DNA from 2 places in the Lysinibacillus sp. FW12 genome. Region 1 is predicted to be linked to the other one. Evidence: riboswitches for the same ligand, from Rfam matches in the RefSeq annotation. Region 1 holds a riboswitch; the other holds the start of a gene.
What was found. A riboswitch is a leader RNA that binds a small molecule or an ion and turns the genes downstream of it on or off. The one in region 1 is predicted to bind S-adenosylmethionine.
Positions count from the first base shown of each region.

Region 1 (8,412 bases):
CATCATAATGAAAAAGCAATCAAGCAAACACACAATTGGAGGAATAATAATGATTACTCATTTACAAGATACAATCACATTAAATAATGGCCTACAAATGCCTGGTATGGGTTTAGGCGTTTTTCAAGTAGAAAATGACGCTACTGCAGAAATGGTTAAAAATGCGATCGAGGTTGGCTATCGAAGCATCGATACTGCTGCTATTTATGGAAATGAAGCAGGTGTAGGAGAAGGTATTAAACAAGCTCTAGCATCAACTGGCTTACGTCGTGAAGATTTATTTATTACATCAAAAGTATGGAACGATGGCTTAAGCTATGATGAAACAATTGCAGCATATGAAGAGAGCCTAAAAAAATTAGGATTAGATTATTTAGATCTTTATTTAATTCATTGGCCTGGTAAAGATAAATATGCTGAATCGTGGAAAGCACTTGAAGACCTATATGAACAAGGTAAGATCAAAGCAATCGGTGTATGTAACTTTACTGTGGCACACTTGGAAAACTTATTATCATTTGCTCGTATTAAACCTGTTTTGAACCAAGTGGAATTCCACCCACGCTTACAACAAGTGGAGCTTCGTTCATTCTGTGACAAGCACCAAATTCAACTTGAAGCATGGGCACCTTTAATGCAAGGTGGTCTTCTTGAAGATGAAACGATTTCAAAAATTGCAACAAAATACGGAAAATCAAATGCTCAAGTTATTTTACGCTGGGATGTACAAAATGGAGTGATTACAATTCCAAAATCAGTACGTAGAGAGCGTATGATGCAAAACGCTGATATCTTTGACTTTACTTTAACAGACGAAGAAATGGCATTAATCAATGAGATGAATCGTGAACAACGTGTTGGTCCAAATCCAGATGAATTTGACTTTGCTCTATAAGCATTAAAAAGAGGAAAGAGACTGTCTTGTATGTGACAGTCTCTTTCTCCCTCATTATGATGTTTGCTGCATAGCGATATCTTCATCGCGTTGTTTTAACAGAACATCTTCACCTTTATCCTTTAGTAATTCAACATGCTTTTCGCCCCAAGTGCAAAGCATATTCAAAATAGGCTCCATCCCTTGTCCATAGGAAGTCAATGAATATTCCACTTTAGGCGGTACTTGATTGAAGACCTTGCGATGGATTAAACCAGCTTGCTCTAACTCTCTTAATTGACTTGTAAGCATTTTTTGGGAAATGCCTGGAATCAATCGTCGAAATTCATTTGTTCGAATTTCACCATGGTGGTTCAAATGGCAAAGAATGACCGGTTTCCATTTACCACCAATAACTTCAAGCGTAGCTTCAACACCTATATTATAAATTTTTTGCATTGTAAACCCCCGTAATATTCAAAAGTAACTAAAAGTACTCTACACAACTTTTAGGCATGCATGAATATTACTACACATACTAAAAAAAATCAAAGGAGATATTAGTAAAATGTCACAATCAAAAAAGCCAAATGCAAAATTGACATTGCTAGCACTTGCAATCAGTGCATTTGGTATAGGGTCCACTGAATTTATCAGTGTTGGACTTTTACCATTAATTACAGATGATTTTGGTATATCTTTAAGCACTGCCGGTTTAACCGTTTCTATATACGCACTAGGTGTCACTGTTGGTGCTCCATTATTAACAGCCTTAACATCTCGTCTTAGTCGAAAAACAGTTTTATTGCTTGTTATGACCATTTTTATAGCGGGGAATTTAACTGCAGCTATCGCACCAATTTTTTCTATACTGATAATAGGTCGTATTATTTCAGCATTAGCTCATGGTGTGTTTATGTCGATCGCCTCTGTTATAGCAGCTGATGTAGTTGAACCAAATAAACGAGCAAGCGCGATTGCCTTTATGTTTACAGGCTTAACGCTAGCAACTGTGACCGGTGTTCCACTTGGTACATTTATTGGACAAGTAACAGACTGGCGTATGTCGTTCATTTTTATCGTCATTATAGGCATTATCGGTTTAATTAGTAATGCTTTACTAGTACCTAACCAATTATCAAAAGGTAATCCTATTTCTTTACGTGATATTGGCAAAGTATTAGGCAATATTCGCATGTTATTAATCCTTTTCATTACAGCAATTGGATATGGTGGGGCCTTTGTAGTCTATACGTATGTTTCTCCTATTTTAGAGCAATATATGGGCTATTCCCCACATGCAGTAGTGATTATATTAGTTGTCTATGGTATTTGCGTTGCTATTGGTAATACATTAGGAGGCCATTTTGCTAACCAAAATCCACTACGTTCCATCTTTATAATTTTTGTTGGACTTGCCTTAGCGTTACTTGGTATTGGCTTCACTCTTGAATCACCGATTATCGGATTAATCATGGTACTGACAATGGGATTATTTATGTTCATGAATGTCCCAGGATTACAGTTATATGCTGTTCTACTGTCTGAAAAATATGTGCCGTCAGCTATTTCTATGGCTTCAGCATTAAACATTTCTGCTTTTAACATTGGTATATTTTTAGGATCCTATATTGGAGGTTTTATTATTCGCCATCAATCATTAGCACATACGCCTCTTTATGGATTCCTAATGGTTATGCTAGCAGCGATTGTTACATTATTATGGTTGCTTTTCGATAATAAAAAACGATAATATTGTTAGTCCGTTTATCTAGCATTTACTTGATATTTTAGTAATTTAAACATCGGTATATATACAATATTGATAAAAAGGAAGCTCCCTGTGGCTTCCTTTTTGTGTTATAAGTAAGACAAGAATGGAGTTACACCTAAATTCGCTTGAATACATAAGATAAGATATCAGCTATAGGATAGGAGGAATTCCATTGTATTACAATCCTTATCCGTATTTCGTTCATCCCTATCATTACTCAGCGCCACCAATGGCCAACCACCTTGCTGTAAGATCCTTTCCCCAACATCTTGCAATGCTGACCAACAATCCCTTTCCACCTGTTGATACACATAAATTAAAATCATCGGTTACACGGATAAAGGCAATTATGCAGCAAGCCCAATTACTGACGGATAAAATTGAAAGCTCCCAGCAATTTGCCCATGATTTAATGAATGCAGCACAACTTTCAAATAAAGCAGAAGTGGAGAAATTAATTTCATCCACAGGTATTACGATGAAATTCGAAACGAACTATACACCTGATAGTTTTAGAATACGTCTAATTGATAATGGCTGTTGTGGTGTCATATTGAATTTAAATTGGTGAAAAAAACTCTAACCTTGTATCCCTATTGAACTTGTAAACTATAGAAAACTATGATAAAGTGTTTGTATTATTATTTCTGAAAATTCTTATATTTTTCTTATCAAGAGAGACGGAGGGATTGGCCCGATGAAGTCTCAGCAACCAGCTCAACAGTATGGTGCTAATTCCAATTGGCCTAATTCCAAAGCCTTGAAGATGAGAAGATGAACTACCGTTGTTTATTCAGGAGTCCTCTTCTATAGGGGGCTCTTTTTTTACTACTATTTTAAGAAAGCAGGGAAAACGATGTCTAATGAATTATTACAAGCATTACAATTATTAAAATCTAAACAATGGGTCGATTTAACACATACATTCGGCCCTAACTCACCCCATTTTTTCATGTTCGAAGATGCAAAATTTGAAACATTATTCTCTCACGATGATGGGTTCTTTGCACAACAGTTCACTTTCCCTGGTCAATATGGTACGCATATCGACCCACCCATTCATTTTGTGCGAGACACACGGTACCTTGAAGAGCTCGATTTAAAAGAGCTTGTTCTTCCCCTTGTTGTCATTGATAAGTCCGAAGAAGCTGCTAGCAATCATGATTTTTCTTTAAGTGTTCAAGATATACTTGAGTTTGAAGCACAGCACGGAAAAATTGAGGCAGGTACCTTTGTAGCGCTACGTACCGATTGGAGTAAACGTTGGCCAGATAAGGAAACATTCAGCAATAAAGATGCGGAAGGATATAACCATATTCCAGGTTGGGGCTTAGAGGCTTTACAATTTTTACTGACGGAACGTAAAGTTAGTGCGATTGGTCACGAAACATTCGATACTGATTCAGCAGCTGATTTTCGTAAAAATGGCAAACTAGATGGTGAATACTTTGTGCTCGAACAAGACACTTATCAAATTGAGTTAATGACTAATTTAGACAAGCTACCTGCAACAGGTGCAATTATTTTTAATATTGTACCTAAACCAGAAAAAGCATCTGGATTCCCTGTTCGCTCCTTTGCTATTTTGCCATAACTTAAAAGTCGGTATAGAGATACCGACTTTTATTTTTGTACATTTCTTTTTTTGAATATAAAGTAAACGACGAACATTAATAGAACAAATAATAGGATGAGATACATACTATAATGGGATAAGTAGTAACCAACAAACCGCCATTTCTCTCCAAGCATTTTCCCTAACGTTATAAATGTGAATGTCCAGATAAATGCTCCTGTATAGGCAAAGAACGCAAACTTTTTATATGGATAATTATTAATAGCCGCAATATACGCTGTTATGTGGCGGACACCAGGGATAAAATAGCCTATTAACAATAAGATAGGTCCAATTTTGGCAAACATTTTTTTCGTAAAATCAATTTTTTGTTCAGTTATATGAATTTTTGGCCCATACTTTTGTAGTAATGGTAAGCCAAATCGATAACCAATATAGTAGCTTAAAGTAATACCTCCAACTGCGCCAATCATGGCACTTAATAATGCAGGGATATGTTCAAGGCTTTCCCGATAAACACTATAACCTACATATGTTAAGAAAACCTCATCAGGAAGTGGCAATCCAACTATACCTCCAATTAGGATTACGATAATGCCAAAATACCCGTAATGTTCAATTAGAGATTGCACGTGATGTGCCATAAACTATCCCACCTAAAAATTTTTTAACTATAAAATATACAGGTTTCATTATAATCAAACTGCGGAAAACAGAAGAAGCAACTTGAAGATTGTTTTAAATTATTTGAAGCTGACGCAAAGCAAAGTCAATACCGCCCTCGGTAGATTTCTTTGTAACAAAATCAGCAACGTTTTTCAAAGCTAAGCTTCCATTTCCCATAGCAATTCCTAATCCTACCAGCTCCAGCATATCCATATCATTATCCCCATCTCCAAAAGCAATGGCATTTTTAGAATCAATGTTAAAATAATCTAGTACTGCTTGAACAGCTATTGACTTGGAAACATCCTGCTGTAGTACATTCACAATATAAGGATGCCATCGCTGCCATAATATATTCGGAAATTGACTAACATATCTTTTTTCTCCCTGTTCATCTGTATATAGACACATGAGAAAAACTTCCTCATTCGTAATTTTTTCATTTATAACCGGAAAATCTCCCAAAGACAATGTTTCCTGCATAGCATGTAAAGCAGCTGGACTTTGTATGCTATTCATCGCTAGCTGCTCTGTAAAAAATGTTAAGCTATGCTGTTGTTCCATTGCAAAAGCCTCAACATTTTGGACAATCTCTTTAGCAATAGGCGTTTTATGTAGGACAAGATCATGATGTTTCACATATGCACCATTTGCCGTAATAAAGGTCTCTATCCCCAACTCTTCCAACTCACGGCACATGGATAAAGGTCTTCCTGTAGCTGCTACAAGGTGAATTCCCTTATTCTTTAACAAATCAATTGCCTGCTTTGTACTTTCTTCTACACAGCCATCCTCATAATTGATGAGTGTGCCGTCTACATCAAAAAACACTATTTTATAGTTCAACTTGAATCATCCTCCAAAACAATACTTTTGAACCACACAAAAAAAATCCCTTTAACGATTACTAATAAAATATTTGTACGTATTTCGACAAACTTTCAACCATCTATATAACTTACATTAACAGCACCGATAAATACTATTAAAGGAACAGTTCTAGTGACAATTAATTAATAATGTAATGATTATTTTTATTTTAATAATTCTAAAGAAGTATACCAAAGAACACAGAATTGTTAAAATAAAAGATAATCATTTAAATATATTGAATGATACTTTTTAACGAATAGATAGAACAAAAGAAATAATTTTCTAAAGCAGGCAAAGGAGTTGATTCTTATGGCATTTAACATTTATTACTACGAAAGTAGTGTAGATTGCAAATTTTGCAAAAGGCATTTTACAACATATAAAGTACGCCCTAATCGATATAAAATCATCGAGGAACAAACAGATTTCATGCCTGTTTATGATGGCCTAAATCCTTTGCTGTATGAGGTCGCTGTATGCCCACATTGTGGCTACGCCTACCACAAATCTATGACAAGGACTTATGGACCGTTCATGCAGCTCATTGATGAACTATACATTAAAGAGCTCCAAAAACCCATAGACATCTGCCAGGAACGTACAATCGATGATGCCATAATCAGTTTTAAGCTTGCTTATTTAGTATCCCGTGCTTCAATGGAAGAATCTCTCTTAATGGCGAATTTCGCATTAAAAATAGGTTGGCTATATCGTTTAAAAAACGATGAAGAATCCGAAAAACGCTACCTTTTTGCAGCAAGAGACTTTTATAGTAAATCCTTTGCATCCAATCAGGAGGGTGGAGAGAGAATTCAGTTTTTACATGCTGAACTAAGCCTCCGACTTGGTGATATGGCGGAAGCCCAAAAAGGCTTCTCTCGCTTAATCGCTGATAGAAATGTCTCGCCAAAATATCGAAAGCTTGCCCGTAATCGTTGGGAAAATTATAAATATGACGAACAACCTATAACAGTTAATGAAACTATTAATTAATGGGACGAGGAGAGGACTTGTAATGTTGCTATTTCATAAGAGAATAGATGTGAGAGAAGAAGATATATTTTCAGAGTTGCATCACTTTCTATTAAGAAAAAATAATCGCTACTTAACAAATGATGAGGTTGTCACTTTAACAGGAGTGTCCTCTGAGCTGCTTTTCAAATGGGTAAAAGCAGGAAAGTTAAAAAAATCAATTTTCCCTAATTTAGGTGCACCTTGTGAACGTTGTGGACAAATTACACAGGCTAAAATTTGTGTTAGCTGCTCCTCCTCCATTGTTGGTACGTTAAAACAAGAAGAAAAAGACCGCGCATGGTTCAATCAAATCCAACGTAACCATGTTAGAGCTAGTACGTACCATTATAAATAGCAATCGAACATCTTCATTAATCAAAGATGTTTTTTCTTTTTAACTGACCCTACCAAATTTAAACAAAATTTAAACTAACTCTTCCTAAGCTTTAAACTAAGCTCTCTATAATTAGTATCAACATAAAGAGAAGGACTGATTATCAATGAAGAAGGCTAGGAAGCATAAAGTTTTATTAAGTTTTGCACTGGCAAGTTTAATGACATTGAACGGCGTAGCAAGTGTCTCTGCAGCTGTTCCTGCAAAAGAGCAACAGGTCAATATAGAAAACAAATCTACAGTTAAACAGGCTAGGACCTCTAATGAAACATTACTTGATTGGAAAAAGTGGGTGAACGATCATGCTTACAGTTTGTCATCCATCCAACCTGAAGTATCGAGTGGAACGAAAATCCCTTCTAATCAATTTGAGGATTTGGAGATGCTTAAGCCGTTATTACACGATAAACGTATTGTTTTTCTAGGAGAGAGCTCTCATGGTGTGGCACAATTCAATCATGTTAAAACACGTTTAATACAATTTTTGCATCAGGAAATGGGCTATAATGTTCTTGCCTTTGAAAGTGGTATGGGTAATGTGATGAACGCCCAAGGGCAAATTGACAAACAAGCAGCTCTACAAACAATGAAGGATTCTATTTTTGGAGTTTGGTGGACGAAAGAAACATTGCCTCTGTTTGACTATGCAAAATCAACTCAAGCAACAGAACAACCACTTATACTTACTGGCTTCGATATTCAACAGCAAGGGGCATTTACGAACGGCGATTGGCTCCAGAATCCTAAGTTAGCTCAACAATTTAGTGAAGCTGAGAAACAACTAGCTGAATGGAGCTCCGGGAAAGATTTAAAGGGCTATCAGCAAGTAAAAGCTACAATCATAGATGTGTATAAACAAGTAAAGTCTCAAATTCAATTGAAAGAAAAAGAATTACAAGCGGCTTATCCAAACGAGTCTCATATTGTCAAACTAATGGAACGTACTGTAACAAATCGCATTCGCTTAGCAGACGAATATGTGGAGCTAACGATCCAGTCCAATATTGATATTGAACAAAATAATATTGAAACATTTTTAAAAACAATGGAATGGCGTGATCAATCGATGATGGAGAACTTACTTTGGTTAGCTGAGGAGGTTTATCCAACAGAAAAGTTCATCGTATGGGCACATAACGACCATATTCGTAAGGCACAATCGGAAGTAATGGGTTCCCCTTATCCAGTCAAATTAATGGGGGAACGTTTACCAGAAATCTACAAGAAATATAGCTATGTAT
Region 1 is NZ_CP139094.1:404,268-412,679, reverse strand. It holds gene SJW71_RS02165 (aldo/keto reductase) at 50-895, shown strand; gene SJW71_RS02160 (winged helix-turn-helix transcriptional regulator) at 950-1,333, opposite strand; gene SJW71_RS02155 (MFS transporter) at 1,443-2,627, shown strand; gene SJW71_RS02150 (hypothetical protein) at 2,821-3,219, shown strand; SAM riboswitch class I at 3,314-3,421, shown strand; gene SJW71_RS02145 (cyclase family protein) at 3,505-4,242, shown strand; gene SJW71_RS02140 (DedA family protein) at 4,272-4,868, opposite strand; gene SJW71_RS02135 (Cof-type HAD-IIB family hydrolase) at 4,963-5,736, opposite strand; gene SJW71_RS02130 (DUF2225 domain-containing protein) at 6,073-6,756, shown strand; gene SJW71_RS02125 (hypothetical protein) at 6,779-7,132, shown strand; gene SJW71_RS02120 (erythromycin esterase family protein) at 7,278-8,412, shown strand, end outside.

Region 2 (8,412 bases), 1.7 Mb from region 1:
ATGAAAAGTTAAGGCTGATATATACATCGGCGTAATCATGATTGTAAGGAAAAAGCCAAAAAAGCGTAACATTCTTAATAATGAAGCCGTCGTCCATCGGTTATAATAATCCTCAACCGACACAAACATCTCAAAAAATGATGTTGGACAAACAATCGCAGTTTGGCTATTGTCTAGAAAAACAATAATTCTGCCGTCAATTAAATAGCGACAAACACTATCGGGTCTTACGGTCATGTAATATTGTGGAAATGGTGAAAAAGGATTGTCTTCAATTAGTTGTTTCAAGACTGAGACATCAGTAATTAAAGGATAATCAATTTGATCGATTCGATTTCTTAAATTCTCTAAATTTTTCTCATTGACTATGTTTTCCATATACATAATAGAAATTTTTATATTTGCCTCGGAACCAATGATACGGTTTTCATTTTTTAGCATAGGGCTTTGAATGCGCCTACGCAGTAAAGAAATATTCGTTTCTAACGATTCAGTAAAGGCATCCTGTGGGCCAATAACAGTTGATTCTGTTTCTGTGTTGGCAATTGCCCTGGTCGGTGCACTATAAGTATCAACACTTACCAATCCGTTCGTTTCATGAAAATATAAAAGCGTTTGCCCCGCATTTAATTTTTTGACAGCTTCACTAATTTTCTTTGAATCCACATATTCAGAAATTTGATGTATTTGTTTAATATTATTGGCTAAAGGGATATAAACCATCGTTTGAATGGTCATCTTTTCCACTAAAGAAGAAAAGTAAATAACCGTCACATCTCCTTCTTCAGTAGAAGTCATTTTAAATTTAACATCATCTACTTCGTAAGTTTCCTGTTTTAGTTTAGCAATTATTTGCCAAGCTGCCTCGTCCATCCAAACGATCCCCCTTTGCTCAATTTTCTTTTTAGTTTATCTGTTCTTCATGTAATTATGCTAAAAAATGAAAGCTATATATATAAATAAAATAAGAAAACCCATTGCCAATTAAGGCAACGGGCTTGAATTACGATGACATTTAAAATTTAACACATCTTACTAAACAATTTCTGAACAAATTTCTCTGAAATAAAAAAGAAAACCACTCTATAACAAGTGGTTTTCTTTCTTCATTCATTTAAGAATTAAAGTTTTACGATGTTAGCAGCTTGAGGTCCGCGTTGGCCTTCTTCTACTGTGAATTCAACTTTTTGGCCTTCTTCAAGTGATTTGAAACCTTCACCTTGGATTGCTGAGAAGTGAGCGAATACGTCTTGTCCGCCTTCTACTTCGATGAAGCCAAAACCTTTTTCTGCATTAAACCATTTTACTGTACCTTGTGTCATAATCAATGACCTCCATTTTAAACTTATTAAATAAAATCATAATACTTTAAAAAAAAACACATACTACAAAAAGTATTAATCAAAAAACGAATACTCTTTGTAATATGTGAATTCATTGTTTGTTTACGCACGATTTTATTAACTTAACTATATAACAAAAAATTATATTTGTCTAGTCCAAACGTAAATTTTTTTAAATTTGGTCTTGGAAACCAATTTGGTTAAAACCTTTGATCTTGTCTAATTAAAGTGATTGACTAAAAATTCACAACATAAAAGGGACATTTTTTTGTATAAGTAGCCTTTTTTTACACAAATTAATAGGGAGTGTATCGCACGCACTTATTTGGTTGTGACGCTAGTTGACCGTCACAGCCTCCCCATTTGTTACTTAGGGTCACTTTAAAGCCCGGTGACCCTAAATTATTTCTTCACCTGTTGAAGCAAAGAAAAAAGCATCTCTTTTAAAGATGCTTATTGAGACAATTCTTCAGATGAAGTTTTTTCAAACTCTAATATATGTCCATCTATTTTTGCTTTTTCTTGTTCCTCGATAAATTCTTCTTTTAGTTCATCAAGTCTGGAATTATGTGTTTTTTGATAACCCGGAAATAGATTGTAATCTACTGGTTTCCCCATAAGTTCACCTCTTATCTCAGTTTTTATTTTATTATAGGGTATATTGATATTTTCTGACAATTGTTTATACTCTTTTTGATTATATGGACTGACAAGACACTACAACTGAAGCCTTATAAATCATTGATAAATATACATAATGGCCTAGGAAAATATTATTTGAATACTATGATTTCATTAAACCTTTATTAATATAAATGTCACTATTAAAATAAAAACACTCATTTGACGTTTCTATAAAATAGGTGTTCGATTACCCCTCTCCCCTCTCCCCTCTCCCCTCTCCCCATATATGATGAAAAAATCTTAAGAAATCTTCATAAATATTCTCAATAATTATTAATAATTGCCATTTACAATAATGAAGGTCGACAGTCAACACATGTTTTATGTGTGTGGACCATGAACAGAATCAATTAGTTGGGAGCGTTTTATCTTGGGAGTAACAGAAATTATTATTAATATTCGAATTTTAATGTTGCCCGTCATCATTATTATTGGCATTGAGTTTTTGCTTATTGCCCTCTATTATTTCGTTTATTATAAAAAACAACCATCCGAACGAAAAAAACTAAGTATTACTAAAATGATGCTTGGCGCACTCTTCATTGGGTATATCGTATTTGTATGTGAGCTAACGATTATTGGACGTGGTTCTTCTCATTTCCTAGAGATGAATCTTCAACCATTCAGTGGTTATATCGATGCCTGGAAAAAATACTCGTTACGTGATCTTCAAAATTGTATTTTTAATATATTAATGTTTGTGCCGCTTGGGATTTTCTTACCCTTACTTTTCTCTAAATTTAAAGCTTTTAAGATGCTTTTCCTTGTAGTCGTATGTGCTACACTTTCAATTGAAACATACCAAACACTTACAGGAGCAGGGATTTTCGAGCTTGATGACTTATTCAACAACTCACTTGGTGGGGTTATCGGATACCAATTATACAGACTAGGGGCTTCTATTGTTCATCACAAAAAAGTAAAAATAAAAAGTCTTGTTGGAACTTTGGCTATCCCTCTTATCATGGGATTGATTTTTATTGGGATGTCATTGGTATATGCTCAACAAGAATTTGGACATCTGCCAATAAACGCTTATACAAAATCCAATATGTCAGGTGTTCATGTATCTACTTCATTGCAATTAGACTCAAACCCTACTGTTGCGCCCGTTTATAAAAAAATTATTCATAATGAAGAAGTTGAAACATTGTTGCAAGATAAATTAGGGTTATCGGAGTTGAGTGCAAAGAATTATAAAGACGACCGAGAAATTTTATTGCAAGACAAAGCAGGTATGCAATATACATTATTTATAAGTTCAATGGGGAATTGGTCGTTAACAGCGAATAATTATTCGCAGCAAGCGACATCGACTGGTCAGGAAAACTTGATTGATAAGGCGAAGGCATTGATGGACGAACTTTCTATCCTCCCTCAAGAAGCAGAGTTTTCTGTACTGGAAAACGGGGAATTTGAATGGAATCTTCCAGATCGTCCCGATTTAAATGTCGACTATTGGTATGGGGATGTAGTTCTTGATCTTACACAAGATGGACGTGCATATTCATTAGCCTATAATGTTCAAAGAAATCAATTTACACGGGAAGTAGATATCTTGTCCCCTGCTGAAGTATATGAGCAAATAAAGAATGGAGAATTTCCTCAAATAAAGTATAATGCACTCGTTACAGAAGAAGAGCTGGTTCTAAAAAAAGACGATCAGCTTGAAATTGAATTAATCGAGCTAACGTATATGTATGACACAAAAGGTTTCTATCAGCCAGTATACAACGTTTCTGGAACATTAAACGGAAACAACTGGTTTACACTAATACAGGCAAGAAAGTAATCCTTCTAAATCTAAACCATTACTTTAAGAGATGAAAAAGACCAGCTAAGCTAAAATTTTGCTTTGCTGGTCTTATTTGAGCTTTAGGCTTTCTTTTTTGAAGGGTATCCGATAGAAATAGCTATCATTCCGCAAATACCAATAAGAATGGGATAGATCGAGTATTGCAGCATACTTACTGGTGATATTTTGGCCACGCTTGCGGCAGCAAGGAATTGAGCCCCATACGGCAGAAGCCCTTGGACTGTACAGGAGAAAATATCTAAAATACTTGCGGATTTTCTTGGCTCAATGTCATATTGTTCAGCAATATTTTTGGCAAGTGGCCCAGCAATTAATATCGCAATTGTATTATTAGCAGTAGATAAATTCGTTAAACCCACAAGGCTAGCAATGCCGAATTCAGCACCCTTTTTCGATTTAATTCTACTTGTCGCAAGGTGCAGCAAAAAGTCAATGCCTCCGTTAAACTTAATAACCTCTACCATTCCAGCTATTAATATGGCAAGAAAGGCGATTTCATACATACCGGACATGCCTTCTCCAATCGTTTGCAGAAGGCTCATCAAGTGATAGCTACCATCTACTAAGCCAACAGCACCAGCAAGGACAATCCCTAGTGCCAGCACAAGGAAAACATTCATCCCAGATAACGCTAAAATGATCACTAAAACATATGGTACAATTTTAACCCAACTATAGCTTACATGCGCCACTTGTGCTGTTTCACCCATTGAAATGATTGCTAAAATAATGCTCGTTACAATCGCTGCTGGCAATACAATCCAAAAATTAACCTTAAACTTATCCTTCATTTGTGCGCCTTGTGAACGTACGGCAGTAATGGTTGTATCTGAAATAAAGGATAAATTATCACCAAACATTGAGCCACCAACAACAGCCGCCATCACTAAAGCAATAGAAAGGTCTGTAAGATCACTTATTCCAACGCCTATTGGAGCTAATGCAACAATCGTTCCCACGGATGTACCCATTGAGAGGGAAATAAAACAGGCAATGATGAACAAGCCCACAACCAGTAAGTTTTGCGGAACGACCGATAAAGCAAAGTTAACAGTGGAATCTACTGCCCCCATACCTTTTGCAACCTCTGAAAAGGCCCCAGCCAAGAGAAAAATAATAACCATCATCATGACATTTAAATTCCCTGCACCTTGACAAAAAATATCAACTTTTTTCGTAAACGATTCTTTTCGATTCATGGCTAGAGCCACAGCACCTGCAATGGTGATAGCAACAATGACAGGAAAGGCATAAAAATCACCTGTAATAACCCCAGAACCAATAAATAATATCATAAAAACAACAAATGGGATCAGCGCCCATGGATTCTCTTTCTTCACTGTTTTACCTCCAAAAAAATTAAAATCAGCCTTTTTCCATAAAAAAAGGCCTCATCTTGAATGAACAAGAAGAGGCCTTATATTGAAAATACACCTCTTATCTATCAAGTCATTTCTTGCTGGATTTGGCACAGTAACTTAATGACTAAGTTCCGCTGCCGAGATTTCATCGGGCCAGTCCCTCCATCTCTCTTGATAAGAAGAAAAAATATTATTTTTTTGACACAATATTAAAAGATTAAAATAAAAAATTAATATTTGCAACAAGTTTTTTCTTTAACTTCTATACGTACATAGATTTTCCGATTAATCTTAGAAGAAATCTGCTTATTGTAGCTGATTTTGTGTATTACTGAATAACGCCGATAGCGGATATTCCATCTTGCTCCTCGGGTATTCATCCTGCTTCGCGGTTATTTCACCTTACTCCTCGGGTATTCAGCCTTGCTCCGCGGGTATTTCGCCTTGCTTCGCGGGTATTTCACCTTACTCCGCGGGTATTTCGCCTTGCTTCGCGAGTATTTCACCTTACTCCGCGGGTATTCAGCCTTGCTCCGCGGGTATTTACCCTTGCTTCGCGAGTATTTCACCTTGCTCCGCGGGTATTTCACCTTACTCCGCGGGTATTTGCCTGCTAAATAATAGAATATAATCCCAAGTCGCTTATTGTGCAACTAACAAAAAACCAGGTGCTCTTCTAAGAAGAACGCCTGGTTTTATTGTGAAAGTGAATCTTACTAACTTACTTAGTTTTGATTCGTTATAATACTACGCTAAGTTGAGGCAATGAACAAGTTAAAATATTTTCCAACAAAATTTTAGGGAATTTTTATGTTTTTTCGAGCATTTCAGGAACCCGTTTCAAAGGTATTAAATTTTGTAGTGCTCATTATTTTCGTTAAAGTAAGTAATAATAAAGTCCCGTAACTGTTGAACGGCAGCTGACGAAATGGAATTTTTTACCCAGGACAGACCTACTGTATACGTTGGATTCATATTAGCTATTTTTACAAAATGTAAATTAAACTTTCTACAAACCGATATGGGCAACAAGGCTACACCCTGTTCCAGCTGGATAATTTCTGCCAGAAGGGTTGAATCTACTTCATAGTTTTTGATAGGCATAAATCCCGCTCTTTCACAAAGTGACGTTGTAAAACGACTATATTCTGCATTGTTGGCTAAGGAAATAAAGGATTCATTTGCAAACTTAGCTAGAGCAACCTCTGACTGACCAGCCAATGGGTGATTAGAAGGCAACACAAGTACTACATCCTCTGCCACAAGCACACAGGTTTCAATTTCTTCATCAATGATTGGAGGGCCTGCTATGCCCAGATCAATATCCCCTCTCTTTAAATTTATACGTATATCATCCCTTGTCTCAATTCCCTGTTGAATTTTGGCATGAGGAAAATCATTAATATATTGACTAATTAGTCCAACGAGAAATCGGGTATTTGATATGGCTATTTTAACTGTACGAGCATTGATTTCATCAAGTGATTGAATATCCATTTTTGCATTTTCTAGTTCGATAAATACCTTATTAACATGCTTGAGCATAATCTGTCCTGCAGCACTTAATTCAATATTTCTTCCTTTTCTATGAAATAATTTTGTGCCTAGTTCATCCTCCAGACGTTTTATAGTCAAACTTAAGGATGGCTGTGCAATATTTAACTGTTGAGCCGCCTTCGAAATATGCTCTGTATTTGCTACTGTTTGAAAATACTTCAATTGTAAAAGTTCCATTTCGCTTAAGCCCCCTAATTCATTTATCTAAATAAATATATTTATATCTTATTATGTATTAGACGCAATGTAAAATCCGCATTAAAGTAGTTATTGTAAGAAGACAAAGTTGAAAGAATGGTGGTTTTTCATGAGAAAAGATGAAGTAATGAGACAATTCACAACACCGTTGGATGCAGGTGCTTATCCCATTGGACCTTATCGCTTTTATAACCGTGAATATTTAAATATCGTCTATAAAACGGATATGGAAAAACTTAAGAAAATTGTTCCAGAACCATTGGAAGTGAAGGAGCCCTTTGTCAAATTTGAAATCATGAAAATGCCAGATGTAACAGGGCTAGGTTCTTATACAGAGTGTGGTCAGGTCATTCCTGTTAGCATGGATGGTGAAGAAGGTGATTATTTACATGCAATGTATGTTGATAGTTTCCCCGCCATTGCCTCTGGTAGAGAAATTGCTGCGTATCCTAAAAAATTAGGTAAGCCTAGTTTATTTGTAGATTCTGATACATTAGTTGGTCTCTTAGATTATGGTTCATTAAGAGTGGCTAATGCAACAATGGGATATAAACATTTCCCACTGGATCATCAAGAGGCACTGAAAGAAATTATCAAACCCAATTATATGTTGAAAAAGATGCCTGGTTATGATGGACGACCAAGAATTTGTGAGCTAGTGAGAAGTGAAATTACGGATATTAAAATACTGGGAGCATGGTCAGGTCCAGCGAGACTTGAACTTTTTGCCCATGCACTTGCCCCAATGGCTGATTTACCAGTGTTAGAAGTTGTATCAGCTTCCCATATTGTCACAGAACTATCGTTGGCATCACCTACTGTTGTCTACGATTATTTAACTGAAAAATAGAAAGAACACTAATCCATACATTATCTAATCAAGCAATGAAGCCGTATGGAACTATGCAGATGAAGCTATTGGAGAAACAACGTGACAAAATACAAATAGCTAAGCTTATTGAATAATTAAATAAACCAAGGAGGCATTTAGATGAGAATCGCCGTTTTAGGAGCAGGATCTTTAGGAACAATCGCTGGTGCATATATTGCTGCCGGTGGACAAGATGTCGAATTAATTGATGTTTATGAAGAACATGTAGACGAATTGAATCAATCAGGGGCAAAAATAACAGGAACTACTGACTTTCAAGTGAAAGTAAAAGCCATTACGCCTAAAAATATGTCAGGAACTTATGATTTAGTTTTACTGTTAACAAAACAATTGTATAATGACTCGGTTTTACAAGGCTTACTACCATTTTTAAATGAAACAAGTGTCGTTCTTTCTTTACAAAATGGGATTCCAGAAGAAAAAGTCGCTGCAATTGTAGGGCGAAATCGTGTGATTGCTGGATCAGTTGAGTTTGGTGCTACATTCATTCAACCGGGCATATCTAGTTTGACAACAGAATATAACCACTTCAAACAATATGCATTTCAAATTGGTGAATTA
Region 2 is NZ_CP139094.1:2,151,786-2,160,197, reverse strand. It holds gene SJW71_RS10970 (spore germination protein) at 1-873, opposite strand, end outside; gene SJW71_RS10965 (cold-shock protein) at 1,122-1,322, opposite strand; gene SJW71_RS10960 (hypothetical protein) at 1,797-1,961, opposite strand; gene SJW71_RS10955 (VanZ family protein) at 2,398-3,819, shown strand; gene SJW71_RS10950 (Na+/H+ antiporter NhaC family protein) at 3,903-5,138, opposite strand; SAM riboswitch class I at 5,278-5,385, opposite strand; gene SJW71_RS10945 (LysR family transcriptional regulator) at 6,054-6,938, opposite strand; gene SJW71_RS10940 (acetoacetate decarboxylase) at 7,069-7,809, shown strand; gene SJW71_RS10935 (ketopantoate reductase family protein) at 7,951-8,412, shown strand, end outside.
Region 2: another riboswitch for S-adenosylmethionine. It lies ahead of SJW71_RS10950 (Na+/H+ antiporter NhaC family protein); the one in region 1 lies ahead of SJW71_RS02145 (cyclase family protein).